Regions from separate parts of the Polycyclovorans algicola TG408 genome, predicted to be linked through region 1. Evidence: riboswitches for the same ligand, from Rfam matches in the RefSeq annotation. Region 1 holds a riboswitch; the other holds the start of a gene.
What was found. Region 1 has a riboswitch for cobalamin ahead of btuB (TonB-dependent vitamin B12 receptor). Riboswitches for the same ligand answer to the same signal wherever they lie in the genome.
Positions count from the first base shown of each region.

Region 1 (15,368 bases):
AGCGGTGGGCCTTCACGCTCACGGCAAGAACAACCGCGCCGTCGCCACCGGATTGGACGCAAAGTAGGCATGAAAGTACGAGGCGGTCAGCGCACCAACGCGGTACACCGGCTCGGCGGTGGGGCCGCCGTTGGGGTTGCGGCCACGGCTGATCGGCGTCAGCGACGTGTCGCTTTTCGAGTAATGAAAACTGTGGCCGCGCAACTCGCCGTCGGGTGTGTCGATGGCCTGCATGCCCAGCGCCTGAAAGCGCGGCTGCATGGCGGTGTGGCCGGGCAGCAGCCCCACCATCGGCCAGCTCTGGCCGTCTTTTGTTGTCAGGGTTTCAAACAGCCCCATCATGCCGCCGCACTCTGCGAGCATCGGTTTGCCGGCAGTGTGGTGGGCGCGCAATGCGGCCTGCATCGCGGTGTTGGCCGACAGGGTTTCGGCGTGCAGTTCGGGGTAGCCGCCGGGCAGATAAACCGCATCGGCCTCGGGCAATACGGTGTCGCTGAGCGGCGAAAAGTCCACCAGGGTTGCGCCCAGTGCCTGCAAGGTGTCGCGGTTGGCGGGGTAGCAGAAGGCGTGTGCCGCATCGCGGGCAATGGCGATGCGCTGGCCGGCGAGTAGCGGCGGGATGGGCGCCGGGTCGGTCACGTCGAACGTGCTCAGCGGAATCGCTGAAAAGTTGACGGCATCGCCCAGCGCCTCGGCCGCAGCATTGATGCGCGCGTCGATGTCGGCCAGCTCATCGGCCTGCACCAAACCCAGGTGCCGCTCCGGCAACGCAACCTCGGCACTGCGCGGCAGGGCGCCCAGCCAGTGCAGCGGCGGCCGCAGGCTTTGCGCCAACATCTCGGCGTGACGCAGGCTGCCAACACGGTTGGCGACGACGCCATGAAACGGCAGGTCGTCCTGATACCGCGACAGCCCCAGCGCCAGCGCGCCAAAGGTTTGTGCCATCGCCGAGCCGTCCACCACGGCGAGGATGGGCACACCAAAGCGGCGCGCCAGATCGGCACTCGACGGGCTGCCGTCATACAGCCCCATGACGCCTTCGATGAGGATCAGGTCGTGCGTGCTGGCGGCCTCATGCAACAGCCGCTGACACCCGGCCTCGCCCACCATCCACAGGTCGAGCTGATACACCGGCCCGCCGCTGGCGCGCGCCAGCAGCATGGGGTCGATGAAGTCGGGGCCGGTCTTGAACACCCGCACCTTGAGGCCCTGCTGCCGCGCGCGACGCGCCAGCGCCGCGGTCACGGTGGTCTTGCCCTGCCCCGAGGCGGGCGCCGAAATCAGCAGTGCGCGGCAGCGTGCCTGGCTCATAGCTCCACCCCTTTTTGGGCGCGGATGCCCTGCTGGAACGCATGCTTGACCACGGTCATTTCGGTGACGGTGTCGGCGGCCTCGATCACCTCTGGCGGTGCTGCGCGGCCGGTGACGACGGCGTGCTGCATCGCCGGCCGGTTGCGCAGGTCGGCGACCACCTGCGCCACGTCCAGATAGCGGTGCTTGAGCGCGATGTTCAGCTCGTCCAGCACCACCAGTTCATAGGTGGCATCGGTCAACATCCGCCGGGCGATGGCCCAGGCAGCCGTGGCGGCGCGCACGTCGCGTTCGCGGTCCTGCGTTTCCCAGGTATAGCCCTCGCCCATGACGTGGTAGTCCACCTCGGGAAAGCGCCGATAAAAGGCTTCTTCACCGGTGGAAAACTTGCCTTTGATGAATTGCACCACGCCCACTTTCATGCCGTGGCCCAGCGCCCGCGCCACCATGCCGAAGGCCGACGAGCTTTTGCCCTTGCCGTTGCCGGTGAGCACCAGCAGCACGCCGCGTTCGGTGTCGGCGGCGGCAATCTTGTTGTCGATGACGCCCTTCTTGCGCTGCATGCGCAGGCGGTGGCGTTCATCACGGGCGGCATCTTCGTTGGGGATTTCGCTCATGGGGTTTGAGGCTCGGTCGTGGCGCGGCGCAGCCGCAGGCCGACGCCGTAGATCAACGCAGCCACGCCAACATAAAGCGACAGGTTACTGAAGTAGCGCGGCAGGTATTCGGCGATGCGCGGCAGGAAACCCAGCAGGGTCGGATCAACCTCGCGCCCCGAGAAAAAGTAAAAGCCGCCGCCGGAAAACAGGTAGCAGACACCGGCACCAACGCCGACGCTGAACGCCAGTGGCAACACCGTGAACAACTGGTCGCGATGCTGGCGGGCGTACCACTGACCGGCCCACCACAACGACCCGTAGGCGGGAACCAGCGCGGCGTAGGCCGGGGTGAAGCAATGGTCACTCACGCCGGCCCAGCCGACGGCGGTGACATCAAGTGTAAAGGCCAGCGCAAACAGCGCGGCAAACGTCCAGACGGGCCGGACCAGCACACCGGCCAGGAAGAACACCGCCCACGACGCACTGGGCAGCGCGTCAAGGCTGGCGAAATGCTGGCCCCGGGTGAGCATCATCAGTGCAGCCAGCGAGGCGAGCAGCGCCCATTGGGTAGCGGGGCGCAGGTTCAGCAAGGGATTGGCGATTGCATTCATGTCGGGCTCCAGTGATTGAGGCTTCAGACTTGGTTGGGGGTAAAGCGCACGGTGGCCATCACCGAGGCGCCATAGTTGGCGTAGGTGGCGGCGGTTTCGTAGTCCTTGTCGAGCACGTTGCGGCCTTCGAGTTGCAACAGCCATTGCGGCAACGCCTGCCAGCCAAAACGCAGGTTCAGCGTCGCGTAGCCCGGCAGCGGCGTGGTGTTGGCAATGTTGTCAAAGCCGTCGGAGGCCCCGTAGACGCTCAGTCCGGCGCTGAAGGCGCGGATGTCGTAGTCCACATCCAGCCGGGCGCTCTGCTCGCGGCGGCGCGGCAGGGTGTTGCTGCGGTTGGCGCCGTCGCCGTCGTTCTCGGGTTGCAGCCAGGTGAGATAGCTTTGCAGACGCAGGTCACCGAACCGGGTGCCGAGTTGCGCCTCGACGCCGCGAATCAGCGCACGGTCGATGTTGTTGGGCGCTTCCAGATCGGAGTCAAAGGCGATCAGGTCGTCAATCTGCGTGCGAAAGACGTTCACCGCCCAGCGATAAGCGGCGTGGTTGCCTTGGAGCGACAGCTCAACATTCTCGGCCTCTTCCGGCTTCAGATCGGGGCTGCCGAAGTTGGGGAAGTACAGTTCGTTGAAGGTGGGTGCCTTGAAGGCCGTGCCGTATGAAGCGACCGCCCGAATGCCGCCGGCGAACCCGTAGCCGTGAGAGACCCCGCCGGTGGTGTTGCGACCGAACTGCTGGTTTTCGTCTTCACGCAGGCTCAGTTGCAGGTCATGTGCGCCAACGCTGCCCTGATACACGGCGAACAGGCCCGTGTTGTCGCGACGATTTTCGGCGTAGGCGGTGGTGCCGCTGATTTGGTCGTTCTGGTAGTCAACGCCCACGGTTACGCCGTGCCCCGCGGCCAACGCGACATCGTTCTGCCACGACAGCGTGTCGCGCCGGGTCTTGAAGCGACTGACGAACGCGCCGTCGAGCAGGTTGTCGGCGTCATCGGTGCTCTGGCCGCCACTGAGCGCCACCGTCCAACGGGGCAGCGGGGCAAAGCGGCCGCTCAGACCGATCACCTGATTGACCGTGTCGGTTTCGTTTTGCGAGGCGCCGTCGAAGTCATTCTCGCCCTCGGCGCGCAGCAGATTGACCGAGACCTCGGCGCCGTTGTCGAACAGGTGTCCGGCGCTCAAGGAGCCCGCCAGTTGCCGGTAGCCGTCGCGGTCCGGTTCGTTGAGGCTGGGGCGCACGTCGATACCGTCGGTGGTGCGGGCGTTCAGGCCGGCGCTGAACCAGGTGTTGCCATCACCGCCGCGCAATCCAGCCTCGATGCGGCCATCGCCACGCGAACCGCCGCCGAGGGCGAACGAAGGCGTCACCACCCCGCTACGCGATCCGCGACGGGTGAAGATCTGGATCACCCCGCCAATCGCCTCCGAGCCATAGAGACTGGAGCGCGGCCCGCGGACGATCTCGATACGGTCGATCTGGTCGACGGGAATTTGCTCGAACGGCGTGCTGCCGGAAGTGGCCGAGCCGACCTTGATGCCGTCAACCAGCACCAGCACATGGTCGGATTCCGTGCCGCGCACGAACAGCGAGGTCGACTTGCCCGGCCCGCCATTGGTGGCGAAGTTAATGCCCGGCAGGCCGGTCAACACGTCGAGCACATCCTGCGACTGCAGGCGCTCAAGGTCGTCGCGGGTGATCACGGACACCGGCGCCAGCGTGTCGGTCAGCGCCTCCGAGTTGCGTGATGCGGTGACAATCACATCGCCCATTGCGGGCGGCACGGATCGTGATTCAGACGCGGCAGCCACACATGACATCGCGCCGGCCATCAAGGTCAGCGCCCATTTTTTAAGAAAGGATTTCACGAACATCTCCTGAAGCGTCGCCCCACGCGACGTAAATCGAAGTGGAGATGGCGCTTTAGAAGACAGGTGACGAACGCAACGGGGCACGGCAGACAAACGTGGCCTGTCACGTCCGGCCTCGCCCACCGCGCGCCATCGGATGCTTCAGGCCGGTCTCCGGACTTACGAGCTGGGCGTTTGAGAACCCTGAATGCGGCGCCTTCCCATGTTCGAAAACACAGTGGCGTGAAGCCGCATTCAACTCGCTTACCGTTGCGGGGGCAGTGCCGGAATGATTGATTCGCCTTGGCGAATCAGCGCACCGGCTTCCCGTTTAATCCCGGACAACTTGCGTTGGCCGAGACACCTGAAGCGGCGCGACTTTACGGCGAGCCGTGACAAAACTGCAAATGCAGCGCCGCCGATTCGGGCAGAAAATCAGGGCTGATCAGGCGCAACCTGCCAGCGACCATCGGCGGTTCGCGCAAGCGCGAGAAGACCGCCCGGCGGGCACGACCCGTCCAGCCACTGCGCCTGCGGCAGGCCCAGCAAATGGCCGCGCAGCACCCGCAGCGGACCGCCGTGGGTGACGATCAACATCTGCACCACGGATGCCTGATTCGCCTGCTGTAGCGCATCGTCCAATGCGGCCAGCACCCGGTTGCGCAGGTCGTTGGCGCACTCGCCGCCCGGCATTCGATAGCCCCAGGGTGATGCCGCCCAGGCATCGATTTGTGCGCGGTCGATGTCGTCCCAGGCGCGCAACTCCCAATCGCCAAAATTGATTTCCTTGAGCCGGTCGTCAAGCACGACAGGCGCGCCCGGCACAAGTGCGGTTGCCAGTGCCTCGCAGCGCCGCAGCGGGCTGCTGATGACCCGGGTGGGAACAGCGCCGATGGCCGTACGCAGCGCGGCCAACTCGGTCGGTGTCGGCGGTCGGGCGGCGACGTCGCTGGCCCCGTAGCAGATACCCGGCGGCAACTGCACCGGCAGGTGCCGCAGCAGCAACAGACGCATTAGACCCAGGCCGCGCAGAGCACCAGATAGGTCGCGATTTCGGCGACCTGCTGGGTGGCCCCCAGCGCGTCCCCGGTATAGCCGCTGATGCGGCGGCGACAGTATTTTGCCGCCAACCAAGCCACGGCCAGCAGCGTGAGCATGACCGCCACGCCTTGCAGCAGCGTCAATGGCGACCCGACCCACGCGAGCAGCAGCGGCAGCCCCGCGATGGCGCAACCGATGCGCCACTCGGTGCTGCTGATGCCTTCGGCCACAGGCTTGGCCTTGGTCGCGCCCTCGATGCGCGCGTAGGGCAACCAGACCATCACGCTCAGCGCGCTGGCACGTGAGCCGGCATGAGCGATGACCAGCGCCAGCGCGGCGAGTCCGAGATTCAGCTCGGCCAGCGCCAGCAGCGCGCAGAACTTGATTAGCAGCGCCAGTCCCAGCGCCAGTGCGCCGTAGGTGCCGATGCGCGAATCCTGCATGATCGCCAGCACGCGCTTGGGCTCGAAGCCACCTCCAAAACCGTCGGCCGAGTCCGCCAGGCCGTCTTCGTGGAACGCGCCAGTGAGCAGAATCGTCACCAGCATCGACAGGCTGACGGCCACCATCGGGGTCCACAGCGCGGCGCCCAACAACAGGCTGATGGCACCGACAGCGCCCACCAGGACGCCCACCAGCGGGAAGTAACGCGCCGCACGATTCAGTTCGTCCGGCGACCAGCCCACCCATTCGGGAATCGGAACACGGGTGAAATAGCCGAGCGCAATGAAGGCGCGTCGCAGTTCACGCTGGGTGTCGGACATCGCGGCGTGCCCTGTCCGGTCAGACGTCACGCAGGATCGCGGCACTCGCCGCAATGGCCGTGCAATTCGACAACCGGTCGGCTCACCTTGAAGCCATGCGCTTCGGCGCCCTGCTCCAGCCGCGTGGCGATGGTGTGATCGTCAAGCTCAACGGTCTGACCGCAGCGCTCACAGACCAGATACACGCCGTGGTGGGCGTGGCCGATGTGCATGCACGGCAGATAGGCATGCGTGGATTCCAGCCGATGAATAAAGCCCTGCGCCATCAGAAAGTCCAGCGCACGATAGACGGTGGGTGGGGCCAGACGGCGGTTCAGCCGGGTTTCCAGGGTGGCCATCAGGTCATAGGCCGAACGCGGGCCCGGCTCGGCCAGCATCAGTTCAAAGACTTCGCGGCGCATGGGCGTGAACCGCGCGCCACGTTTGCGACACAGCGCGTCGGCCTGTTCGAGGGTGGCCTCGGCGGAGTGGGAATCGGTCGTCGCCTTCATGGTTTGATGGTATTACACTTGCGCCCCCGCGCCGCCCGGCGCCGAGTGTTGAATGAAGGGCCATGAGTAACGACGTACGATTTTTTTCGCGACTGACCATCGAACAGGTGGAAGAAGGCCACGAGTTGGCCCCCAAGTTCGATGCCGACGGCCTGCTGCCCTGCGTCACCACGGCACACGGCACGGGCGAAGTGCTGATGCTCGGCTACATGAACGCCGAAGCGCTGAAAAAAACCATTCTCACCGGCGAAGCGCACTACTGGTCGCGCAGCCGCAAGGTGCTCTGGCACAAGGGCGCCACCAGCGGTCTGGTGCAAAAGGTCGAAGAACTGCGCATCGACGACGACCAGGACGCCATCTGGTTGCGCGTGTCAGTCAACGGCGATGCCTCTTGCCACGTCGGGTATCGGTCGTGCTTTTACCGCTCGATTCCGATGGGCGAAGGACCGGACGAACGCACGCTACAGTACGAAGAGTCTGAAAAATCCTTCGACCCGAAAGTCGTCTACGGCGACGCGCCGAATCCGACCATTCTGTGAGTCACCTGCGGCACTGAACCACCCGCCTGCACGGCGGCTTTTTCATGTCTGCACGGGCGCCGGTGGCCCGAGCACGCCGCTGCGGCGCAGGTGGGTCAGGTAACCGACCATCAGCACCATGCCGGTGACCTCGCCGGCAATCAGCCCGAGAATGCCGCCGACGGCGCCGAACTGCAGCATCGCCAGCGCGCCGGAAGTGAGCGACACGCTGGCGGTGATCGCCTCCAGGGCCGAAAGCGCCTTGAAGCGTTCGACCACCATCGCCGCACGCGAGATCGTCGAACGCACCACGCCCAGCGCAAAGCACGCAGACCATGCCGCAATCAGCGCGCCCTGCTCGTCAAATTCGCGGCCAAGTATCGTGCCCATGATCCAGTCCTGCAGCACCCACAGCAGCGCCACGTAGGTCAGGGTGACGCCGAGCAATCCGGCGGCGATCGCCGACAGCCGCTGCAAGACCACGGCGCCGCCCAGGGTCGGGAACCAGCTCGCCGCCATGGGGAGCAACAGTTGCCCGACACCGGTGGCGAGAAGATTGATCGGCATCAGCAGCAGCCGCGTGGCCGCCACGGCAGCGACAGCACGCACGTCGAGCAATGCCACCATGACGAAGTAAAAACCCTGCACGAACGACCAGTTGATCATCGAACCCAGCAGCGCCCAACGGCCCAGCGGCCACAACTGGGCCAGCCGGTTGACCGGTTCATCCGGTGCCCAGCCGAAGCGTTCACCGACCACCGCCCTCGCCCGCCATCCGCCGGCCCACGCGGCCAGCGCCAGTCCCAGCAGCACCCAGGGCGCGGCTTGCCCGCCCGCCAGCAGCGCGGCGGCAGCAGCGGCCATCACCGCGACCAGGGCGTAAACGCTGTCGCTGCGCAGTACGTCAATGGGCGCGCGCCCCAGGTACAGCACGGCACGCAAGTGTTCACGTCGAATCGCGGCGGCCGCCGCGAGGATCAGCGCGGCCGCCAGCCACACGTCGTCCCAACGCTGCAGCACCACGCCGGGCACCAGCACTGCGCCCAGCATCACCACACCGCCAACTTGCCAGCAGAGCCGCGCCAACTGGGTCGCGACACGACTGAAGAGTTGCCTGCGCTCGTCCAGTGGCCATTTGCCGCCGAGCACGGCTTGGGGGCCGAACACCGCCGAATTGGGCACGGCGATTGCGAGCGCCAGCACCGTGTAGGCGAGCACGTAGCGGCCGTAATCTTCTTCGGTCGTAAAGCGGATCAGCACCAGGCCAATGATCAGGTTGCAGGCCGACAACACCGCCTGGGTGACAATCGCACTACCGAACAATCGCGTGTTGCCGAGTGCCGCCTGGAGCCTTGCGCCCCTCACTTGGCAGCGGGCTTTTTCTGGTATTCGAGGATGCGGCCGCGACCCAGCAGCACGTCGAACTTGCCCAGCTGCGCGGCGACCTTGCGGCGCCAGGCAAAGGTCTGTGGCGGCGCGGCGCCGGTCAGCCGAAGCGCGGTGTATCCCAGAACGGCGATGAGCCATTTAGCCGCTGCGTCGAGCCCTAAACGTAGCCGGGTCGATGCACTGACCGGGCCATAGACCCCATCCAGAACCTGAAGCGCATAGTCCTGCGCGCCGCGCCGACTCCGGGTCAAAAACCACGTCTGCTGCATACGCTCGGGGCCCAGTCGCTCAATGGCCGGCGCTTCGGCACACCAGACAAAGTGCGCGCCATTGCGCCGCAGGGCGTTGAAAAGGTCGGCATCTTCGCCGCCCGAGAGGCCATAACCGGGATCAAACGGCCCGTCACGTCCGGTCAGCACCGCCTTGCGAATCAGCACATTGCCGCTGAACAACATGTTGGCCGGCATCACCGTGCCGCTGGTCAGGGGCGCGTAGCCATGCAGACTGCCACCGTCGCGGGGCATCCAGGCCGGCGCATCGTCCGGGATCTGCTGTTCAACCGGGCCGAACACGCCGTCGGCGCTGCTGCGGGCAGCCTGTGCAGCCTTTTGTGCCAGCCAATCGGGCGCCACACGCTCGTCATCGTCAAGCAAGCCGATCCAGTCGCCCGTCGCACGGTGGATCCCGCGGTTCCGTGCCAGTGAGATGTTCTGCTCGGGTTCGATCTGGTGGATCAACGCAAAGGGCACCTTGTCCATCGCGGCCTCGACGGTCGCCCGTCCACTGCCGCCAGCGTCGTTGTCGGTGATGACCACTTCGGACAAGGTCGGCTCACCTTGCAGCGCGGCAAGGTCTTCGAGCAGCTGCCCCAAGGTCTGGGGCCGGTGAAAGGTGTTAACGCAAACCGAAACGCGCATGGGCAGACCGGGCGGCAGGAGGTGAAGGCTCGGATTGCAGTGGCAATCCCTGCCGATACGGGACAAAGCGCGCTTCGAGCAGTCGCCGCCCCAGTGCCATCATTGCCAGCGTGGTCACGAAAAACTCGGCGGTCACGGGTCTCAGGATAAAGCTTTCCATCAGGTTGGAAATGATCTGAATCAGCAGCAACGCCGCATTGAGCGCAAACAGACCACGGTCAATTCTTGCCACCCTGATGATCATCCACCCGTAAAAAAGGTAGGCGCCGATCATCAGCATCACCCCGCCCAGACCCAGCGAGATGGCCATGTCGATATAGCCGTTGTGCGCCGAGCTGATCGAGAAGCGCAGCGCACGCTCCATGGCCGCCGACGGCCCGTCCGGCTCATCGAGCCAGAAAGCCTCGAAGCCAATCCCCAGCCACGGTCGCGCCATGATTTCGTCGAGCGCCAGTGCCCAGATCAGGGTGCGGCTCGACAGGGTGACATCCTTGCCAAACGCATCGGCGACCGGTGTCATCAGGTCGGTGTAACCGGGAAAGCCCAGCAGCAGCAGCAACGCGTAGACCAGCGCCACCAAAATCACCGTGGCGACCAGATAAACCCGCAGGTCACGCAGCGCGCGCGGTGTCATCAGCGCCGCCGTCATCAGCGCCGCCGCCAGCACGAACATGATCAGACTGGTGGAGCTGCGCGACAGCAGCGTTGCGGACAGGCCCAGCACCACACCGAACGCCGCGGCACGCCATGTCAGTTGTCGCGTCAGCCCGCCGTGCAGCCAGAACAGGGCGGTGAAGGTGCCCAGCAACCCGTAGTTGTTCTTGTGTGTGGTGATGCCGCGCCATGCGCCTTGCAGTTCGTACAACGACGACTGGTGAATGCCATTGGCCGGCGCCACGATCACCCAGGCAATGCTCAGCAGCACACAACCTGCCAGCGCCCAGCGCGTCACCTGGGTAAAGCGCTCCGGCGTCCAACTGGCCAGCTGAAAGGCCAGCGCAATCATCACCACGCCGACCACCTTGATCACCCGCCGTAAGGTCACCGCAGGGTCGTGCGACCAGAGCACGCTGGCTGAGGCAAAGACAATGAGCAGCAGAAACACCCAGTTGAGGTGCGGCAGCAGCGCGAGCGCCAGCCGCAGGCGACGCAGCACGATCCAGCCTGCCACGGCAAAGAACGGCAGCCACTGGACGCGCGAGATGAGGCCCGACTCGCGCGACTCGGTGATGCCCAGCTCGTCAGAGCGGGCAAAGTTGAAGCCGTCCGGCACGATGCTGAGCAGCACCGCCGCGAAAACCAGCACGGTCAACGTCCAGTAATAAGCGCGGTCTTCGACCCACTGGACCGGGGCTTGCGTCATCCGGCTACTCCCGCTCGGTGCGGACCCACTCGGTCAGCACCCGTTTGCGCCGCAGCCGCAGCAACAGTGACCACGCCACGTAAACCGGCGCGAAGGCGAGCACCTGCAGCCCGCCCAAGCCCAGCCCGCTGAGCCAAACGCCGCGCAGCACGTGGGCGATCAATGACAACCACGCGGCCAGTGCCAACCATGGCAGCCATGTGCCCAGCGGCACGATCAGCCCGCTGACCAGCAACGCCAGGGACCACAGTAAAAGCGCCGCCACCACCGTGGACAACGGCGGAATCAGCACCTCCAAAGCCAGATCGAAACGCTCCAGCGCCGGAGTGCCGAGCGCTTCGCGAATCAGCGGCCAGCCGTAGGTGCGGCGCATGCTGGCGCGGCCGCCGTCCCAGCGGTCACGCTGCGACACGGCGCGGTCGGTCTGACTGACCATTTCGGCGGCGATGCTCGCCTCATCGGCGTAGGCAATGCCGATGTCGGCACGGACCAGCGCGATGCCGTACTCAAGGTCCTCAGCAATGGAGAAGGCCTGGTACGGCACCGTGCGCAGCGCCTCCATTGAAAATCCCATGCCGTTGCCATTGAGCTTGGTCGACAAACCCAGACGCGCCCGCGCCCGGCCACGCAGTCGATGAAAAATGGCCAATGCAATCGTCATGAGCCGCGTGCGCCAACCCGCCTGCGGGTTGCGAACCCCGTAGAACACCTGCACCGCGCCCCAGCGCCCCGGCTTGTTGAGGTGCGCCACCACAGCGGTCACCAGGTTGTTGCTGACGACGCTGTCGGCGTCAACGACGATCACCGCTTCAGCCCACCCCTCATCAATCAATGTCGAGAACGCCAGCGCCAAGGCGTAGCCCTTGCCGCGTCGGTGGGTGTCGTTGCGCTCAATCACCCGCGCACCGGCACTGCGGGCACGTTCAGCGGTGTCGTCGCCGCAGTTGTCAGCCAGCACCAGAATCTGCAGTGACTCGGCCGGCCAGTCGCAACCCTGCAAGCTCTGCACCGTGGCAACAATGCCGGCCGCCTCGTCGTGCGCTGGCACCACGAACACGACGCGGCTGGCGCGCTGCGCCGGGCTCAACACCGGCGGTGCCGTACGGACCGACAGCAGGGTGAGCAACCCCAGGTAATAGGCCGCGACCAGCACCGGAAGCCCGGCGATCAGCAGTAATCCGTCGAGCCAGTTCATTTTGGGTCGGGACGGTCAGAGCCGCCGAGTGCGCCGTGGACGGGTGGTCTTGGCAAAGTCTTGCAACACACTGCCCACGACCCGCCCGTTGGCGGCGTGCAGGCGTGACAACGCCGATTGCGCCGCCGACAAGCGGCACTGATGCCGGTGGACGACCAGCAAGACATTGCGCACTGCGGCGACGACCGCCAGGGCATCGGGACAGGCCTCTATGGCAGGTGTGTCGATCACCACGTGGCGATAGCGCCTTGAATAGCCCTGCATCAGCTCGCGGAACTCGGGCTGCGAGAGGCGCTCAAGCGGTTTGCTGCGATCCTGCCCGGCGGTCAGCAATGACAAGTGCGGCAATCCGTCCACCGTCAGCATCTGCCCGGGCCCGGACTGGGTCAGTGCCTCGGCCAGCCCCGGGGCATCCGGGACCTCAAACAACCGCTGCTGACGCGGTGTGCGCAGGTCGGCATCAATCAGCAGGGTGGGCGCATCAAGCTGGGCGAGGCTGGCCGCCAACTCGGCCGCGAGCAGACTGCGACCCTCACCCCTCTGCGCCGAGCACACGGCCACGACGTTGGTGAAACCGTCATTGCGCGGCAGGCGTTCGAGCTGCATCAGCAGTGCCGTGCGCAGGCTGCGAATCGCCTCGGCGTGGGCCGTAAACGGGTCGTGCAGCGCCTTGAGCTCGATGCGGGGGCGTGCCTGCGGCAACGTCTTGATGGCGTGCGTGGCGCTGCGCGCGGCCTCGATATCGGCCGGGCTCGCCAGCTTGAGATTCAGCACCGCGTCGACAAAGCCAACGCCGCTGCGGCGCTGCTCTTCGATGACCCTCAGAAAGTCGTCTTCGGTGAGCCCACAGGTGCGAATCAGGTACGCGGCAATCCGCGACAGTTCGTCTCGGTTGGCGGAGGCGGTTTGAGAGGCCATCGCCGTCATCGCGCCGGCCCTGCTTCCAGCAATACGTCAATGCCCAACTCGCGTTCGACGTCTTCGCGCGAGCGCACCCGGCGGTCCATCAGTTCAACGGCCAGCGCCGCGAGCAAGCCGAGAAACCCGCCGACCAGCGCGCCCAGCACGAGGTTGACGCGGATCAGCGGCTTGAAGTGCGTGAGCGGCGGCGTTGCCTCGCCCACCAGGCGGGCGTTGGCGTAGTTGCTGTTGGACACCAGCATGACGTTCTCAGAATTGCGCAGTGCCGCATCGTAAAGCTGCCGCGCGGTCTGGAGCTCGCGCTGGTAGCGCGCCCCCTCGTCCGACAGGCTGCGGGTCTGCAATACGGTGCTGCGCTGCTGCGCCATCTCGGCTCTGACTTGCGCCAACGCCCGATTGGCCGCGTCGGCATTGGCTCGCAGGCCATCAAGGTGGCGACCGATTTCGGCGTCGAGCGCGCCGCGGATGGCGGCCACCTCAGATTCCAGCGCACGCCGCGTCGGATGCTGTGACCCCAGTCGTGTGCTGGCATTGGTCAGCTCGGCCTGGCGCTGCGAAAGCTGGGTTTTCAGAGATTCGATGGTGCTGGAGCCGAGCACGCCATCGTCAGTCTGCCCGGCACTGTTGCGCGCCGCCTCAAGCCGCAACCGGGCACGACGGGCCTCGGCCTCGGCCTCGCTGAGGCGCTGGTTGAGGTCGGTGAGGCGATCCCCTTCGACGTCGAGCTGGTGATCAAGGTCAATCAACCCACTTTCTTGCCGATAGTCGGCCAGCGCCTGTTGGGCCTCGTCGACCCGCTGGCGCAGCCGGTCAATTTCGCTGCTGAACCGCTCGGCACTGCGGCGCGCCGGCTCGGTGGTCGCCGACAGATGCTGGGCCAGAAAAACCTCGGCAATGAGATTGGGCACGCGCGCGGCCATCATCCGGTCATCCGACTCGTAGGTGATGCTTACCAGCCGCGTGTCACCCTCGCGGCCAATCGACAGCGACTTGCGCATGTCGGCAACCATGAAGGCGATCAGGCTTTCATCATCGGCATCCGGCACTTTGGCGCGCAGCGGAGCCACACGCTCGGCATCGCTGAGCCAGCCGAGCTGCCGCACCACCTCGGCCAGCACTCGGCCGGCGCCCACGGCGTCGACCTGGGTCGACATGTAGCTTTCGGCCAGATTCGGCGACAGGTCGCGCTGCAGCAGCGGGTCGTACACGTCAAAGTCCATCTGTAGGACGGCGGTCGCGCGGTATTGCTTGGTCATCGAAAAACTGACCAGCGCCGACAGCAGCAACACCGCAGCCCCGACGGCAACCGCCAAACCGAACCGGGCGCGCAGCACCGAGATCAACTGCGAGAGGCTCATGCCGCGCGGCACCAGTTCCGACGGCAATATGGGGGCCGGCTGCGTTTGCAGGGCGCCGGCCATCAGAACAAGCGCTCGCGGATGTAGATGACATCGTCCGGCTGCACGACGTCGGCCAGCGACACCGATTGGGTGATCACCCGACCATCAGGCTGCTGGCGCTGGACCTCAATCCGCTTGCGCGAGCCGCGCTCGTTGGCCCCGCCACCGAGCGCCAGCGCCTGCATCACGGTCATGCCGGGCTTGAGGGGATAGGCATTGGGCGAACGCACTTCGCCATAGATATAAAACAGCGCTGCTTCGGGGACCAGGACCGTGTCGCCGGGCTGCAACATCAGACGCTCGGCGCCTTGTGTTTCGTTGCCCGCCAGCAAGCTCGTCAAGTCAATCTCGCGACGCTGCATCCCGCCCTGTGCGTCGCTGCGCAGTACGGCAACCCGCTGATCACCGGTTTCGGCAATGCCGCCCGCCAGCGCCAGTGCATCGAGCACGCTCATCTGCGTGGGCGCTGCAAAGCGACCCGGTTGTCGTACTTCGCCCAGCACCGAAATCATCAGGTTGCGCGACTCCAACACCCGGACCTGCACCTGCGGCGACACCAGGTAATCGCCCTCGGCGTAAGCCGCAGCAATGCGCTCAGCGGCGGCGGCGGCCGTCAAGCCCTGTACGGCAACCGCGCCCACCAGCGGCAGATTGACGTCACCGCTGGTGGCCACATCAACCTCCTGGCTCAGGTCGGGCTCGCCCACCACCGTCACCGACAGCACGTCGGCGACACCGATCACAAACTCGCCCGTGTCCGCCAGAGCGGCGGCGGGCAGACGCTGCGTGACGACGTTCGGCTCTCGGCTTGGCGCACGCGCTTGCTGCGGGTTGAAGTCGGGCGGTGGCGCCATCGCCGACAGCCCCTGGGACCGCCGCGGCGTGGCGACCGTGGCCGTTGCGACGCCTGCCGGTCGCTGCGCCGTCAATGCTGACGATGGCCGCTCAACGGGCGCGAACGTTGGCGCAGCAGCCGGAGTGGCAGGCCGCGCCGGCGGCGGCGCGGA
Region 1 is NZ_JOMH01000001.1:2,921,525-2,936,892, forward strand. Features, by position in the region: gene bluB (5,6-dimethylbenzimidazole synthase) at 1-22, opposite strand, end outside; gene U741_RS0114025 (cobyrinic acid a,c-diamide synthase CobB) at 19-1,311, opposite strand; gene cobO (cob(I)yrinic acid a,c-diamide adenosyltransferase) at 1,308-1,928, opposite strand; gene U741_RS0114035 (hypothetical protein) at 1,925-2,500, opposite strand; gene btuB (TonB-dependent vitamin B12 receptor) at 2,545-4,380, opposite strand; cobalamin riboswitch at 4,511-4,745, opposite strand; gene U741_RS0114045 (histidine phosphatase family protein) at 4,798-5,376, opposite strand; gene U741_RS0114050 (adenosylcobinamide-GDP ribazoletransferase) at 5,376-6,167, opposite strand; gene U741_RS0114055 (transcriptional repressor) at 6,194-6,658, opposite strand; gene hisI (phosphoribosyl-AMP cyclohydrolase) at 6,721-7,197, shown strand; gene U741_RS0114065 (lipopolysaccharide biosynthesis protein) at 7,240-8,499, opposite strand; gene U741_RS0114070 (glycosyltransferase family 2 protein) at 8,538-9,482, opposite strand; gene U741_RS0114075 (O-antigen ligase family protein) at 9,460-10,845, opposite strand; gene U741_RS0114080 (glycosyltransferase family 2 protein) at 10,850-12,040, opposite strand; gene U741_RS0114085 (CpsD/CapB family tyrosine-protein kinase) at 12,056-12,958, opposite strand; gene U741_RS0114090 (Wzz/FepE/Etk N-terminal domain-containing protein) at 12,964-14,382, opposite strand; gene U741_RS18615 (SLBB domain-containing protein) at 14,382-15,368, opposite strand, start outside.

Region 2 (15,368 bases), 180 kb from region 1:
CGACCAGTTCAGGGCTTCGCCCTCGGCCTTGAGCAGTTCCAGCACCTTGACCGCTTCGGCCATGATTTCGGGGCCGATGCCATCGCCGGGGAGGATGAGGATGTTCTTGCTCATAGTGCGTCTCGTCAGTCGTGGTGAAGTGCGGCGTCAGGCAAACAACCAAGGCGTCTGCGCGCGACGCTTGGCCTCGTAGGCACGGATGGCATCGGCGCTTTGCAGGGTCAGGCCAATCTCGTCGAGGCCATTGACCAGGTTGTGCTTGTGGTGCGGATTGATGTCGAACGCGAAGCTTCGTCCATCGGGCAGACGCACCTGCTGAGCCGGTAAATCAATGGTGATACTTGCGTTGGCATCGGCGTTCACGACCTCGAACAATGCCTGCACTTCGTCCTCTTTCAATGCAACCGGCAGCAAGCCATTTTTGAAGCAGTTGGAGAAGAAGATATCGGCGTAGCTGGGCGCAATCACGGCGCGAAAGCCCTGGTCGTCCAGCGCCCAAACCGCGTGCTCGCGCGACGAGCCGCAGCCAAAGTTGTCGCGCGCCAGCAGAATCTCGGCGCCCGCGTGCTTGGCATCGTTGAGCACGAAGTCGGGATTCAGCCGCCGCGTCGCGGGGTCAACATCCAGGGTGCCGGGGTCGAGGTAGCGCCAGTCGTCAAACAGGAACGGCCCGAAGCCGGTGCGCTTGATCGACTTCAGGTACTGCTTGGGAATGATCGCGTCGGTGTCCACGTTGGGACGATCCAGCGGCAAGGCCTTGGCGGTGACTTGGGTAAAGGCTTTCATGGCTCACCTCGAAAAAACGATTCAAAAGTAGTGAAAAAACAACATCAAATGCTTCAACGCAAAGGCGCAAAGAACAGCCAAGAAAGGACGCAGAGAAAACAAGAAAACAAAAAACTTCTTTGTGTTCAGCGACAATTCCCGCTTCACCCCAAGTCTTCGGCTTTGCGTCCTTGCTTCTCCCCTTTGCGCCTTTGCGTTAAGAGCTTTTATCTCTCAATCCGCCAACAAAAAATGGGCATTGGCAGCCGCCACCGGCTTGTCGGGGTTGTCCACCCAGGCAGTGACGTTGACGGTTGCCACGCGGCGGCCGTGGCGGGTGATGCTGGCGCGGGCCAGCACAAAGTCGGTGTCCTGCGCGCCACGCAGGTATTCGTGCGTGACGTTGATGATTTTCGGCATGCGCTGTAGCTCGGGCAGCAGCAATAACTGCGCGGTGGCGGTGAGTTCCATCAGCGCGCCGATGGCGCCGCCGTGCACGGCGCGAATGAGCGCGTTGCCGTAGTGCGAGGGGTTGCAGGTCAAGCGGCCGATCAACTCGGTGTCCTCGCCTTCAACTGAAAACCCCAAGAACCGTGCATAGGGAATCTGCACGATCAGCGGTCGCAGCTCTGCCACGGTGTGCACGTGCTGCATTTGTTCAATCAGCGACACGGTGCACCTTCCAGGTGGTGGGATCACCCTCACGGGCATGACCCGAAACCTGGTCCTGAAACACGACGAACGAAGCGACACCGATGGCGATCAGGTCTTCCGGGTCACCGTCATGTGCGACCGCACGGATAAAAGCGATATGTTTGGTCAAACGATCTACTCGCGCGTCACAGAACACGGTGGCGCCCGACTGGGCCGCACGCAAGTAATCAATGCGCAGGTCCAAGGTCGCGATGCGGCGCAACTCGGACAATTCGGACAACAGCGCGCCGCCGAAGGTGGCGTCGAACAAGGTCGTAATGGCGCCGCCGTGAATCACGCCGGTGTCGGGGTCCCCCACCAGGTCTTCACGCCACGGCAGGCTCAACTGCAGACGGCCCGGCGCTGACTCGACATAGCGCAGACCCAATTCACAACTGTGCGGTACCACGTCGACAAAGTAGGCCTGACCGGTTTCGGCATTGACGTTGTGCAGGGGGTTCATGGGCAGACCTCGCAACTCAGCAGGCCGACACGCAGGCTGTGCCCGCGCCCGCTCCCCTCCGCCCGCATCCGCGGACGGTTCCCCCCTCTCCCGCGATGCGGGCGAGGGGATGCGGCATCGCCTGCGGCAGTCTTCATGTGTACTGCCGCACGTCGACAAAATGACCGGCGATGCCCGCAGCCGCCGCCATCGCCGGAGAAACCAAGTGCGTCCGCCCGCCCTGCCCCTGACGCCCTTCGAAGTTGCGGTTGCTGGTCGAGGCGCAGCGCTCGCCCGGCTCCAGGCGGTCGGCGTTCATCGCCAGGCACATCGAGCACCCGGGCTCGCGCCATTCAAATCCGGCGTCCAGAAACACCTTGTCCAGCCCCTCGGCCTCGGCCTGCTGCTTCACCAGCCCGGAGCCGGGCACAACCATGGCCAGCATGACGCTGTCGGCCTTCTTGCGGCCCTTGACCACGCTGGCGGCGGCGCGCAAATCCTCGATGCGCGAGTTGGTGCACGAGCCGATGAACACCTTGTCGATGTGGATCTGCTCAATGGGCGTGTTGGCAGTCAGGCCCATGTAGGCCAGCGCCTTTTCCATGCCACTGCGCTTGACCGGATCGGTGACGGTGGCGGGGTCAGGCACGCTGGCCGTTACCGGGCCGACCATCTCGGGCGAGGTGCCCCAGGTGACCTGCGGGGCGATGTCGGCGGCGTCAATCTCGATCACCTTGTCGAACACCGCGTCGGGGTCGGACTTCAGCGTCTTCCAGTAGGCCACGGCGGCGTCCCAATGTTCGGCCTTGGGCGCAAACGGACGGCCTTTCACGTAGGCGATGGTCTTGTCGTCCACCGCCACCAGGCCGGCGCGCGCACCGCCTTCGATGGCCATGTTGCACAGGGTCATACGGCCTTCCATCGACAGATCTTCGATGGCCTCGCCCGCGTATTCCACGACATAACCGGTGCCGCCGGCGGTCCCGATGCGGCCGATAATCGCCAACGTAATGTCTTTGCCGGTGACGCCGGGGCCAACATGGCCGTTGACGCGGATCAGCATGGATTTGGCCTTCTTCAGCATCAGCGTCTGGGTCGCCAGCGCGTGCTCGACCTCGGAGGTGCCGATACCAAAGGCCAGCGCGCCAAACGCGCCGTGGGTGGAGGTGTGCGAGTCGCCGCAGACCACCGTCATGCCCGGCAGGGTGGCGCCCTGCTCGGGACCCATGACGTGGACGATGCCCTGGCGCACGTCCATCAAATCAAATTTGGTGATGCCAAACTTGGCGCAGTTGCTGTCCAGGGCGTCCAGCTGGGCGCGGGAAATCGGGTCCTTGATGCCCTGGGCACGGTTTTCGGTGGGCACGTTGTGGTCCGGCACTGCCAGGTTCGCCGCCAGGCGCCACGGTTTGCGGCCGTTGAGGCGCAGCCCGTCAAAGGCCTGTGGGCTGGTGACTTCGTGCACCAGATGGCGATCGATGTAGATCAATGCCGAGCCGTCACCGGCATCGGTCACCACGTGGGCGTTCCAGACTTTGTCGTACAGGGTTTGCGGGGTTTGGACGCTCATCGCTGGCTCCGGGCTGGCGGGACAATGACGGCATGGTAGGCCTCGACATTGAATAACTCCAATGAATCGTTTTCATGGTTATGATTCTCTAACGGAATACCAATACGATCGCTGATCCATGGACACGCAACTTCTCACTGCCTTCATCGAAGTGGCTGACAGCCAGTCGTTCACGCGCGCGGCCGATGTGCTGCACCTGTCCCAACCGGCGGTCAGCAAACGCATTACCGCGCTGGAAGACCAAATCGGCCGACCGTTGTTTGACCGCGTCGGGCGCAACATCTCGCTCACCGACGCCGGGCACACCTTGCTGCCCTACGCCCGCAAGGTGCTGCAAGACATCGAAGACGGCCGCCGTGCGCTGTCGCAGCTCGAAGGCCATGTCAGCGGGCGACTGAGCATCGGCACCAGCCACCACATCGGGCTGCACCGGCTGCCGCCGGTATTGGGCGCCTACACCCGTGACTATCCTCAGGTGGATCTGGACATTCACTTCATGGACTCGGAAGTGGCCTGCGACGCCGTGCTGGCCGGCAAGCTGGAGCTGGGCATCGTCACTCTGCCGCTGCAGTCGTTGCCGCATCTGCAATCGCGGGCGGTATGGCCGGACCCGCTGACCGTGGTCTGCGCCGCGAGCCACCCCTTGGCGCAGAGCCGCAAAACGAGCCTGAAACAACTCGCCGAGCACCCCGCCGTGCTGCCCGACGCCGCCACCTATACCCATCGCATCATCACCGAGGCCTTCAAGGCCAGGGGCGTGGCGCCGCGGGTTCGGCTGGCGACGAATTATCTTGAGACGCTGAAAATGCTGGTCAGCATTGGCCTCGGCTGGAGCGTACTGCCCGACTCGATGATCGACGACAGCCTGATCCGACTGCAGATTCCCGGCTTGGCAATGTCCCGCCAACTGGGCATGGTCTGGCACGAGCGCCGAACCCTGTCGGGCGCCGCTCAGGCGCTGATGCAGCTGATGCAGCAGGCCTGACCAAACCCCCAACCGGAGGTCAGATGACCGACACACTCGAACGCAACAAACAGACCGTGACCGCCTTCTATGACCTGATGTTCAACCAGTGCCGGCCGGCCGAGGCCATCGACCTTTACGCCGGTGACCACTACCGCCAGCACAACCCCCACGTCGCCGACGGCAAAGCGGCCTTCATTGCCTACTTTGAGCGGATGGCGGCTGAATTTCCCGGCAAGCGGGTGCAGTTCAAGCGGGTCTTCGCTGAGGGGGACTACGTGATCCTGCACTGCCAGCAAACCTGGCCCACCGATGCCCATCGCGAATGGGCGGGCATCGACATTTTTCGCTTGGATGCAAACGGCAAAATCGTCGAGCACTGGGACGTGCTGCAGGTGGTGCCCGCCGAGTCGGCCAACGACAACGGCATGTTTTAGGAGACGGGCGGCAACTCCACCCACAACATCGTCACCAGCACGATGGCCAGCAGTGCGATCCACAGCTCGGCCACAAGGCGCATCAGATTGGGCGCGTGGCGCAGCTCCATGAAGTCGAGCACCACATATCGCACCTTGATCAGGCTGACCAGAATGATGCCGCTGGCCGCCAGGGTTTTGTCATCGCCGGCGCCGCCGCCCAGCGCCCACGACAGCAGCGTGGCGCCGACCAGCGCCAGCCAGATCACCGTATAACGCGATCGCAGCAGCCAGGCCATCAGTTGATCAGAAACAGCAGTGCAAACAACACGATCCACAACAGATCAACCAGATGCCAAAAACTGGCGCCCGACTCGAAGTTGCGCAGCGCGTTGGCGCTGTAGGGCGCTTCACCGGCGTAGGCGCGCATGGTCAGCAGCACGCCGGTGCCGATCACCACGTGGATCAGGTGAATGGCGGTGTAGACGTAATACAACATGAAGAAGTCGTTGCTGCTCAGGGTGATGCCCGAGGCGATCTTCGGCGTGTACTCAACCGCCTTCACCGCCATGAAGCCCAGCGAGCAGGCGATGGCCCAGGTCAGGCAGCCGCGCATGACACCGGGCTTGCCAGCGCGCGCCGCACGAATCGCCGACGCCACCAGCCAGGAGCTGGTCAGCAAGAGCACGGTATTGAGCAAGCCGAGTTCGGTGCTGAGCAAAGCCTGCGACTCGGCAAACATCGCCGGGTTGTCGGCGCGATAAAACAGGAACAGCCCGAACAGCAGCGAAAACAGAATGCCGTCACCGGCAATCAGCATCCACACGCCCCCCTCGCCCGGAATGTGCCCCTGACGTGGGGGATCGGCAGCGGGGTTTGACGCCACGGTGTCAGGCAAAACCGGTCCCGGAGCGCCGCTTCTCGGCATTCACCGCTTTGATGGTGACCGTGCTCATGATCATGATCCAGCCGAAAAACACGATGTAGATGAACCAGAACGAGATCAGTCCGTCGTAGGCAAACGGGCCCGTCTTGAACAGCTCAATCAATGCGGCCGGCGAAATCAGCACCGCACACCAAAGGTTAAAGAACGCCACCCAGCGCGGGTAAACCGTCGGCACGCTCTGGTCGCGAAAAATGGCAATGGCAATCGACACCATGAACACTGCAAACGGCGGCCAGCTGAGAATGAAGATGAACCAGACCCAGTCGTTCATGATCTGCATGAAATCGGCGCCCATCGCCTCGGGGCGAAACGCCATCATCGCCCAGGTGATCGGCATGAGCAGAAAGAACACGTAGCCGCCGCCGGTGTTGGCGACCGACAGATAGGTGAGTACCGGTGTGCCGCGCTCCATCTTGCGCATCATCATGACGATGGACATGGCCCAGGTCAGATAGAAGGTGTAGCAAATGCACTGGATGACCGTGCCGGCGCGAATACCGATCTTGCGATCAATAAAAATCTGCTTCAGCGATTCAGCGTCGAGTGCCGGTGAAGGCGGCGGAATAAAGCCCATCAGCCAGCCTTGGGACAGCGCCAAGGCCACCACCAGCACCATGCCGGAGTAGGCCATCACCTTGATCAGCGGGCCGTTGTCGGGGGAATTCATGTTGTCGCTTCTCCTTGGGAAACCGCAGCCCCCCGTATCAGGCCGTTGAGCTGCCGCGACCGGGGAGTCGAATTGATGAACATCGTGCCTTATCATCGGGCGCTCCGCTTCTGCCTTCAAGCCGGACCCTTCGGCAGCTCGGGAAAGCGGAAGGATGACCCCGTCAGGGCTGACGTTCACGTTGCGTGCCGCGCTCGCCTTCACGCACTTCCACCGCGCGGCCGTTTTCCAGTGTCACCTCGCGCTGTAGCCGACGCGGGCCGAAGTCGTAGCGCCAGCGTTCGCGGTAGACCTCGACCACCTGGCCTTGCGAGAAGGCGAGTCCATCCAGGGCGCCGTCAGCGCGGCGCGGCGGCGCCAGCAGGTGAACGGCCTCGGCACTTTGCGGCTGGCCGCAGTGGCGCAGTAACCGGTACTTGGTCATGCCCTGGCTGATCATCTCGGGCGCGCAATCACCGTCGGGCGGGCGGCTAAAGCCGTAGCCCGCAGCCTCGATGGCCCGCAGTCGACCGTTGCGAAAGCGCAGCACCCGCAGCAACTGCCGCGACCCGAAGTCGTAGGTCCATTCCTCAGTGACCTGCAGCCTGCCCGGCACCTGTGAAACGCCCGCATCCCAGGGGTCCATCAGTGCCGGCTCGCCACAGACCGCACGCACCTGCGCCCGGTCATCGCCCAGCGCCACCAGCCTTGACCCACATCGCAAGGTGTCGTCGGCTTCCAACGCGGTGGCAACCAGCGACGCCAGCACCCCCAGCGCAATACGCCATTCAGTCATCGACGCGGCTGCCGAATAGCGCGCGTCGCCGCTCAGCGCTGAGCGCCCGCATGTGCCGGATGTTCACCTCGGGAATGCCGTGGGCAGCCGGATGCCGAGCCACGGCGGCGGCCACGCCATCTTCCCGCAACAGGTGAATCAAGGGCAGCGGCGAACGATTGGTGAGATGGCTGGGGTCATCCGGCGGCAGGCCGTCAAAGCGATAGCGCGGGTGAAAGCTCGCGACCTGATAGACGCCGACGCGTCCCTGCCGACGCAGCAGCGCATCGACCTGGTCCAGAAATGCCAGATACGCATCGAAGCGCGACAGCATCTGCGGGATCGCGATCAACGTGGTTTCAAGCTCAGCGGCCGGCGTGTCGTCGAGCCGGTTGATCTCGGCCTGCACCTCGTTGAGCAGCAACACCTCGTCGGTCGCCCCGCTGACGTGGATACGCAGACGCTGGCCACGCAGGGTCGCTGCGGCAAACGGACACAGGTTGAGGCCGATCACCACCGCCGTCAGCCACTCGCGTACCGCCTGTTCGACACCTTCCATGAACGCTCCCCGGACCGGCACATTCTGGACCCGAGACAGGCCCTCGCTCGCTACACTCTGAAGATGAGATTACAGAGCAAATCAGTGCGACAAGGCGTGAGGAATGCGAGTGCGATGACCCGCTGGGGCGCGATGCTGTTGTGCGCGGCAAGTCCGACATTGGCGATGGCGCAATGGCCCGCCCTGCAGAAACTGCAAGACGAGCGCGATGCCCGCGTCACCGCCCTGGTCTATGACCTGGGCAGCGAGACACCGCTCGCCGTCATGGCGCCGCAACAGCGGCTGTCACCGGCGTCACTGAGCAAGCTGGTGCTGGCGTCCGCCGTGCTTGAACAATGGCCCGGCGACCACCGCTTTGTCACCCGCCTGGGCGGCGCGCTACCCGATACCGACGGCGTGATCGACAGTGATCTGTGGGTCAGCGGTGAAGGTGATCCCAGCGTCGAGCACCGCGACATGTGGCTGCTGGCGGCGCGCCTCAAACAGCGCGGCGTGACGCAGATCAACGGCGACGTGGTCACCAGCGCCTCGCCATTCGGCCACCTCGAATGCGAGGTCAAGGACCGCTGCGACGCTAAGCGCCGCACCCATACCGCCTACGACGCGCCCCTGTCGGCCGTGGGCGTGGACTACGGCACCTGGTGCATTGATCTGGCCCCACAATTGCCGGGGCAGCAGGCCGCCCTCAGCCACTGCGCCGCCTTTGAGCTGCCCATCCCCCTCGACGGCACCATCGCCAGCCGCAAGCCCGGCACCCGCAGCGCCATGTGGCTGGACCGGCGCAGCGTGCTCGGCGACGACCAACTGGTGATGGGCGGTGACATCGGCCGCGACACCCGCCTCTACCGCTCAATGAGCGACCCGGCACTGGGCACCGGCCTGCTGCTGCGGCAGGCCCTGACCGAACTGGGCATTCAAGTGATGGGCGGCGTGCGGGTCAGCCAAGCAGCCGCGCCTTCAGACTTGATCATGCTCGCCGGCCACGAGGGCGCGCCGGTGCGTGAGCAGGTCGCCGGCCTGCTGCGCTATTCCAACAACTACATCTCCGACATGCTGACCCTGGGCCTTGCGCTGCAGCGCACACCGCAACCGATCAGCACGCTGGCCGAAGCCTCGCAGCTACTGACCGCGCGCTTGCAGCGGGCGCGGACTGCGGTCGGCTTGACCAACGCGCCGACGCCCAACACGCCGATCGTGCTGCACAGCGGCAGCGGCCTGACCCCCGAGAATCGTGTCTCGGCCGAAGACCTGGTGGCCCTGCTACGCGACGAGTACCGGCAGGTGCAGCGCTTCCCGCTGTTTTATGCCGGGCTGGTGGTGCCGGGTGAAGCACCAAGCCGCACCCTGCGCCGTGGCAACACCGACTGGCGCCAGCGCGTGGCGCTCAAGACCGGGACTCTGACCGAGCCCAATTCGGTGTTCGGCACGGCGGGCTATCTGCGCAAAAAGGACGGGGGCTGGATGGCCTTCGCGGTCATCGTCAACGGCGCGGACCGCAAGGGCATTCCCATGAGCGTCTCGCTGCAGGCCATCCGCTCCGACATCGAGGACCTGCTCGCGAAGCACTGAGACCTTGGCGTATGCTGCGCGCCCTCAGGTGCCGACCCTTGCAGGTCGGTGAAACGGGAAGTCCGTGCAAATCGGACGCTGCCCCCGCAACGGTGAATGGTTCGGGGTTGCGCTTTACGCCACTGTCCGGTTGACGACGGGAAGGCCGCAACCCAGCACGCCATAAGTCCGGAGACCGGCCTGAGGTAGGTGCCGTGGTCGCGGAGGGCGAACCTGACGGATGGCAACTGCCATGCGGCCACGGTTTGTCGATTGCAGATGGACGACCCGTGCGCCTGATCCGGTCCCTGATTCAACCGCTTCACCCGATGTCGCTTGCGGCCGCCTTGTGCTGCCCGCTGACCACGTTTGCCGACACTGCGCTGCCGCCGCTGACGGTAGCCGGAGTCAACGCCGAGCTGGACCAGAGCGGCGTGCAGCTGCGGGTGCCGGTCGATCCGCTTTTGGCTAGCGACCTGCCGAGCCTGCTCGCCACCCTGCCCGGCGTACAGGTGCGTCGCAGCGGTGGTCTGGGCGCCTACAGCGAGGCCAGTCTGCGTGGCAGCAACGGCCGTCAGGTCAGGATATTGCTCGACGGCCAGCCGCTGGACGGCGGCGGCGGCGAAGCCACCTCATTGGCACTGATCAGCCCGCTGATGCTGCACGACGTCACCGTGCACAAAGGCCGCGTGCCGGTCGACCTTGCCGGCGGTCTGGCCGGCAGCATCAATCTGCGCACCCCTGAGGTGCTGCGCGCGCCGCTGCTGGGCAGCTTCAGCCTCGGCAGCTTCGGCGAGCGCCAGGCGCATGCCGCCGCGCAATTGGCGACTGACGTCCAGCTCGCCGCCGGTCTGCAACAGGCCGACAACGACTTCAAGTACCGCAACGCCTTCAAGCCCTTCGACCCCACCGACCCCGACCGCCGTCGCCGCGAGCTGCGCCTCAATGCCGACACGGCGCAGCGCTACGCCCTGCTGAGCCTGCGCGCGCCGCTGCGGGTGCAGGCGCATGTCATTGATGACGCGCAATCGCTGCCCACCCGTCTCAACCTGCCCGACCAGACCGCGCAACTCGACACTCGCGCGTACGGCCTGAGCATCGCCGGCGACACGTCGGCGCGCTGGCACCACCGGCTGTCGACGCGCTGGCTGGACGAGCGCTTTCGCGACCGCGACAGCCAGATCGGCCTCGGTGCGCAAGACAGCCGCAGCCGCACCTTCGGCATCGACGGCCAGAGCCGCTTCCACTTCGGAGACGGCAGCCTCGCGGTGCTTGATGCCGGGCATACCCGCTACCGCGCCGAAGACCGGATTGGTGATGTTCCCACCCAGGACGCCGAGCGGTTGCAACTGGGTGGTGCGGCTGAAACCTTTGGCGATCTCGGTGCATGGCGCGCCAACGCCAGCCTCGGCGTGCAGTGGTCCGAAGACCGCGCCGACGGCCAGCAGGAAGAGCACTGGCAATGGGCGCCTGCCGTGGGTCTGACACGGCGACTTGGCCCCTGCATTGCCGCAGGCAACCTCGGCAGTCGCGAGCGCCTCGCAACCTTTTTTGAGCGCTACGGTGACCGCGGACTGTTTCGCGGCAACCCCGAGCTGCGTCCTGAGCGCGCCGACTATGCTGATCTGGGCGCCCGCTGCGCGCCAGTCGGCAGTGCGTGGACCGTCGATGCGGCGGTATTCGGCCAGGACCTGCGTGATGCCATCAGCCCCACCTTCAACGCGCAGGGTGTGGGCCGCTCGATCAACACCGAGCGCGCCGAAATCTACGGTGTCGAGTGGGGTGGCACCGCCCGGCTTGGTCGCTGGCAGGGGCAGATCGGCGGCACCCTTCAGAGCACCGAAAACCGCAGCGGCCCCGGCGCGGCGCGCGGCAAACAATTACCCGGGCGCTACACCGAACAGATCAACGCACGGCTTGAGACCGAGTTCTGGGCCCTGCGCTGGCACTACGCCTTCAGCTTTGAACACGGCCAGTTTTACGACAGCCCAAACCTGCTGAAAGCTGCGCCACTACGTCGCCATGACATCGGCGTGCGCGGCCAATGGCAACGCGTCGGCTGGTCGGTGCAGGCGCTGAACCTGCGCGATGACAACCCCGAACAGTTCAACGGCTTTCCCACGCCCGGGCGCCATTTACGGCTGACCCTGAGCTATCCCGCCATCATGTCCCCCGATTCACCCAAGGAGTAACCGATTCATGACCCTTTTGAAATTCACGCCGCGCGCGGCCATCGGCCTGCTGGTCACCGTGCTGATCTCGGCCTGCTCAAGTGGCGACAACCAATTCAGGGGCACCCCGGATGCCAGCGACGTCAGTGCCGTGGTCGCCACCCGCGCGTCAGACTTCAGCAGCGGCGCCGTATCGCTGATCAATGCCGAAACATTGACCGGGCAGAACAACCTGGCGCCGACCACGTCCGACATTCGGGTCCGCGCCGCAAGCGAGCAATTCTTCGTCATCGAGCGTTTCGACAGCAACACGGTCAAGCGCTTCGACCTCGACATGCCCAACACGCCCAACCTGACGGCCTCAACCCAGGACCCTGACGACACGGCGCAAAGCAACCCCGCCGACCTGCTGATGGTCAGCCCCACCAAGGGCTATCTGCTGCGCTACGGGTCGGGCACGGTATGGATCGTCAACCCGTCGGCCACCACTGAAGCCGGATTCAAGACCGGTGAAATCGACCTGTCGCACTACGACGCCGATGGCGTGCCGGAGATGATTACCGGGGTCATCGACCGGGGCCTGCTGTTTATCGCCATGCAGCGGCTCGAAAACTTCGCGTCGGTCAAAAGCGGCTATGTCGCCGTGATCGACATCGGCAGCGACGAGGAGGTCGACACCGGCAACAACCCCGACCTGCCGGGCATCGAATTGCCGCTGCAAAGCCCCACCGGCCTCATCATCGATCCCGCCAGCCTTGACCTGCTGGCCATCGGCAGCGGCGGCTTCGACGGCAGCTTCACACCGGTGTTCGAGGGCGGCATTGCCCGCATCGATACCGGCACGTTCACCGCCGAGTTGCTGCTCGACGACGGCAGCGCCGAAAGCGCACCCTTCGGCCAGTTCGGCGAGCTGGTGGCCATCAGCGGCACGCAGGCCTACTTCACCGCCGGCGAACCGTTTGCCGCGCAAACCCTGTACCGCTTCGACCCAACCACCGATGCCGACCCGGTTGCGGTTGACGGCTTCATCGATCAGGAACTGGGCGCGCTGGCGGTCGATCCGCTGAATCGTCTGTGGGTCGCACGCGCCGACACTGAGGCGCCGGGCATCAGCCTGCTGGACGTTTCCGGCGGCGGTGAGACGGTGATGGGCAGCCGTATCAACACCTCGTTGATCCCGATCAACATTGACTTTGCGGTGCTGCCCGACATCAACGACTGAGTGCGGACCTGCAGTTGCGGCGCCCGGCGGTAAAACCCGCCGGGCGCAGTTTCATTGCGGCTTGCGTTTGAACAACAGCAGCGAAAAGGCAGCTTCGGTTTCAAACGCTGCGAACGCATTCATCGCCTCGCGCCGCTCGGGCCTGGCCTTCCAGGCATAGGGCGTCATCAGCAGCAAATGCTGCAAGTCGGCCTGTGAGAGCTGCAGCGGCACGGACACCGTTTGCTGGGTCACCGCCTCAAAATCGGTCTCGAAACCGACCCTGAATTTATCGGGTGCATGCGCCTGCACCACATCGAACAACTGTTCGCGCAGGGTCCACAAATGCCGGGCCGCCGGCGTCACCACCAGCACATGGCCGCCGGGGCGCAGTACGCGCCGCATCTCGGCCACGTGCAGTTGCGTGAACAGGTTGGTGACCCCATCGACCGAGGCGTCCGCCAGTGGCAAGTGCGCGCCGCTGCCGACCAGCCAGGTGATGGCCGGATAGCGTTTGGCCGCCAGGCGTATCGCCGGGCGGGCAATGTCGAGGCCGATGACCTCGCCCGCCACGGCGGGAAACGCACCGGTGTAATCGCCCTCACCACAGCCGATGTCGAGCACGCGGGTCGCTTTCAGTGGCGCCAACATCGCCAACACCGCGTCACGCAGTGGCCGGTAGTGGCCGGCCTGCAAGAACGCCCGGCGCGCGTGCACCATCCGCACGTCGTCGCCGGGGTCGCGACTCTTCTTCTGCTGTACCGGCAACAGGTTGACGTAGCCCTCGCGCGCGACGTCGAAGCTGTGACCCTGTTCACAGCGCCAGGCTTTCGGCTCGCGCGCCAGCGGCAGGCGGCACAGGGGGCAAATCACACTCATTGGGGCCGTCCACCCTCGGCGAGCAGGCTCAGCGCCAGCGCTTCGGCGACGCGTATGCCATCAATCCCCGCCGACATGATGCCGCCGGCATAGCCCGCGCCCTCGCCCGCCGGAAACAGGCCGCGGGTGTTCAGGCTCTGGTAGTCGGCATCGCGGGTGATGCGCAGCGGTGACGAGGTGCGGGTTTCGACGCCGGTCAGCACCGCATCGTGGCGGGCAAAGCCCTTGATCTGCCGGTCGAACACCGGCAAGGCCTCGCGTATCGCTTCGATGGCGTAGGCCGGCAGCGCGCAAGCAAGATCACCCAGGCGCACGCCGGGTTTGTAGCTGGGCAAGACGCTGCCCAGCGCCGTGGACGGCTGTCCGGCAAGGAAGTCGCCGACCAGTTGCGCCGGCGCCTCGTAGTTGCGGCCGCCAAGCACGAAGGCCTGTGATTCGAGTTGCGCCTGCAAGGCGATACCCGCCAAGGGCCCAGCCGCCACGCCACCGGGATAATCCTCGGGCGAAATGCCGACCACGATGCCGGCGTTGGCGTTGCGTTCGTTGCGCGAGTACTGGCTCATGCCATTGGTCACCACCCGGCCCGGCTCTGAGGTGGCCGCGACCACCGTGCCGCCGGGACACATGCAGAAGCTGTACACCGAACGGCCATTGCGGGCGTGGTGCACCAGCTTGTAATCGGCCGCGCCGAGCAGCGGGTGGCCGGCAAACTTGCCCAACCGCGCGCTGTCGATCAGCGACTGCGGGTGCTCGATGCGAAAGCCCACCGAGAACGGCTTGGCCTCCATGAATACCTCGCGCTCGTGAAGCATGCGAAATGTCTCGCGGGCGCTGTGGCCCAGTGCCAGCAGGACATGGTCGGCGCGCACGGTCTCGCCGCTGGCCAGGGTCACGCCACGCATCTGCCCCGCCTCGATGAGCACGTCGGTCACCTGCTGACCAAACCGAACCTCACCCCCTAGCGCTTCGATTTCTTCGCGCATGCGCGTCACCACGCCGGTCAGGCGAAAGGTGCCGATGTGCGGCTTGCTGACGTAAAGGATCTCTTCCGGCGCGCCCGCCTTGACGAACTCGTTCAGCACCTTGCGGCCGTGGAACTTGGGGTCACGCACCTGACTCCAGAGCTTGCCATCGCTGAACAAGCCGGCACCGCCCTCGCCGAACTGCACGTTGGATTCCGCATTGAGCGTGTGCTTGCGCCACAGCCCCCAAGTGTCCTGCGTGCGTTGCCGCACCGGCTGACCGCGCTCGAGCACGATGGGGCGAAAGCCCATCTGCGCCAGCATCAGCGCCGCAAAAATTCCGCAGGGCCCGAAGCCAATGACCAGCGGACGGTTGGCAAAGCCGGCGGGTGCGTGGGCGACCGGGTGGTAGGTGACGTCCGGCGCCGGGCGCACGTGCGCATCGCCCTCAAACTTGGCCAGCACCGCAGCCTCATCACGCAGCTCGCAATCGACGGTGTAAACAAAACTCAGCTCGGCCGATTTCTTGCGCGCGTCATAGCTGCGCTTGAACACGATGAAGCGCAACAGATCACCGTCCGGCAGGCGCAAACGCTTCTGAATGGCCGGTGCCAGTGCTTCGGGCGAGTGATTGACGGGCAGTGTGAGTTCGGTAAGGCGCAGCATCGACGGGATTCACGACCGGGGGGCACATTGTCCCATGCGGACGCCTCAGCGCGGCGCGTCAGCCGGATAATGACGTTTAAGGAAGGCGATCATCGCCGCGCTAAAGGCATCGTTGCGATCACCGGCCACCATGTGCCCGGCCTCAGCGATGTCGACGACTTCGGC
Region 2 is NZ_JOMH01000001.1:3,105,345-3,120,712, forward strand. Features, by position in the region: gene leuB (3-isopropylmalate dehydrogenase) at 1-114, opposite strand, end outside; gene leuD (3-isopropylmalate dehydratase small subunit) at 148-786, opposite strand; gene U741_RS0114870 (PaaI family thioesterase) at 1,000-1,437, opposite strand; gene U741_RS0114875 (PaaI family thioesterase) at 1,424-1,921, opposite strand; gene leuC (3-isopropylmalate dehydratase large subunit) at 2,055-3,470, opposite strand; gene U741_RS0114885 (LysR family transcriptional regulator) at 3,589-4,455, shown strand; gene U741_RS0114890 (nuclear transport factor 2 family protein) at 4,479-4,871, shown strand; gene U741_RS0114895 (cytochrome C oxidase subunit IV family protein) at 4,868-5,149, opposite strand; gene U741_RS0114900 (cytochrome c oxidase subunit 3) at 5,149-5,736, opposite strand; gene U741_RS18690 (hypothetical protein) at 5,741-6,463, opposite strand; gene U741_RS0114910 (DUF2845 domain-containing protein) at 6,627-7,238, opposite strand; gene U741_RS0114915 (DUF1415 domain-containing protein) at 7,231-7,776, opposite strand; gene dacB (D-alanyl-D-alanine carboxypeptidase/D-alanyl-D-alanine endopeptidase) at 7,891-9,345, shown strand; cobalamin riboswitch at 9,355-9,543, shown strand; gene U741_RS0114925 (TonB-dependent receptor plug domain-containing protein) at 9,654-11,516, shown strand; gene U741_RS0114930 (NHL repeat-containing protein) at 11,524-12,717, shown strand; gene U741_RS0114935 (putative RNA methyltransferase) at 12,769-13,575, opposite strand; gene U741_RS0114940 (NAD(P)/FAD-dependent oxidoreductase) at 13,572-15,203, opposite strand; gene U741_RS0114945 (alpha/beta fold hydrolase) at 15,249-15,368, opposite strand, start outside.
Region 2: it holds a riboswitch for cobalamin, as region 1 does, so the genes downstream of both, U741_RS0114925 (TonB-dependent receptor plug domain-containing protein) here and btuB (TonB-dependent vitamin B12 receptor) in region 1, are expected to answer to the same signal.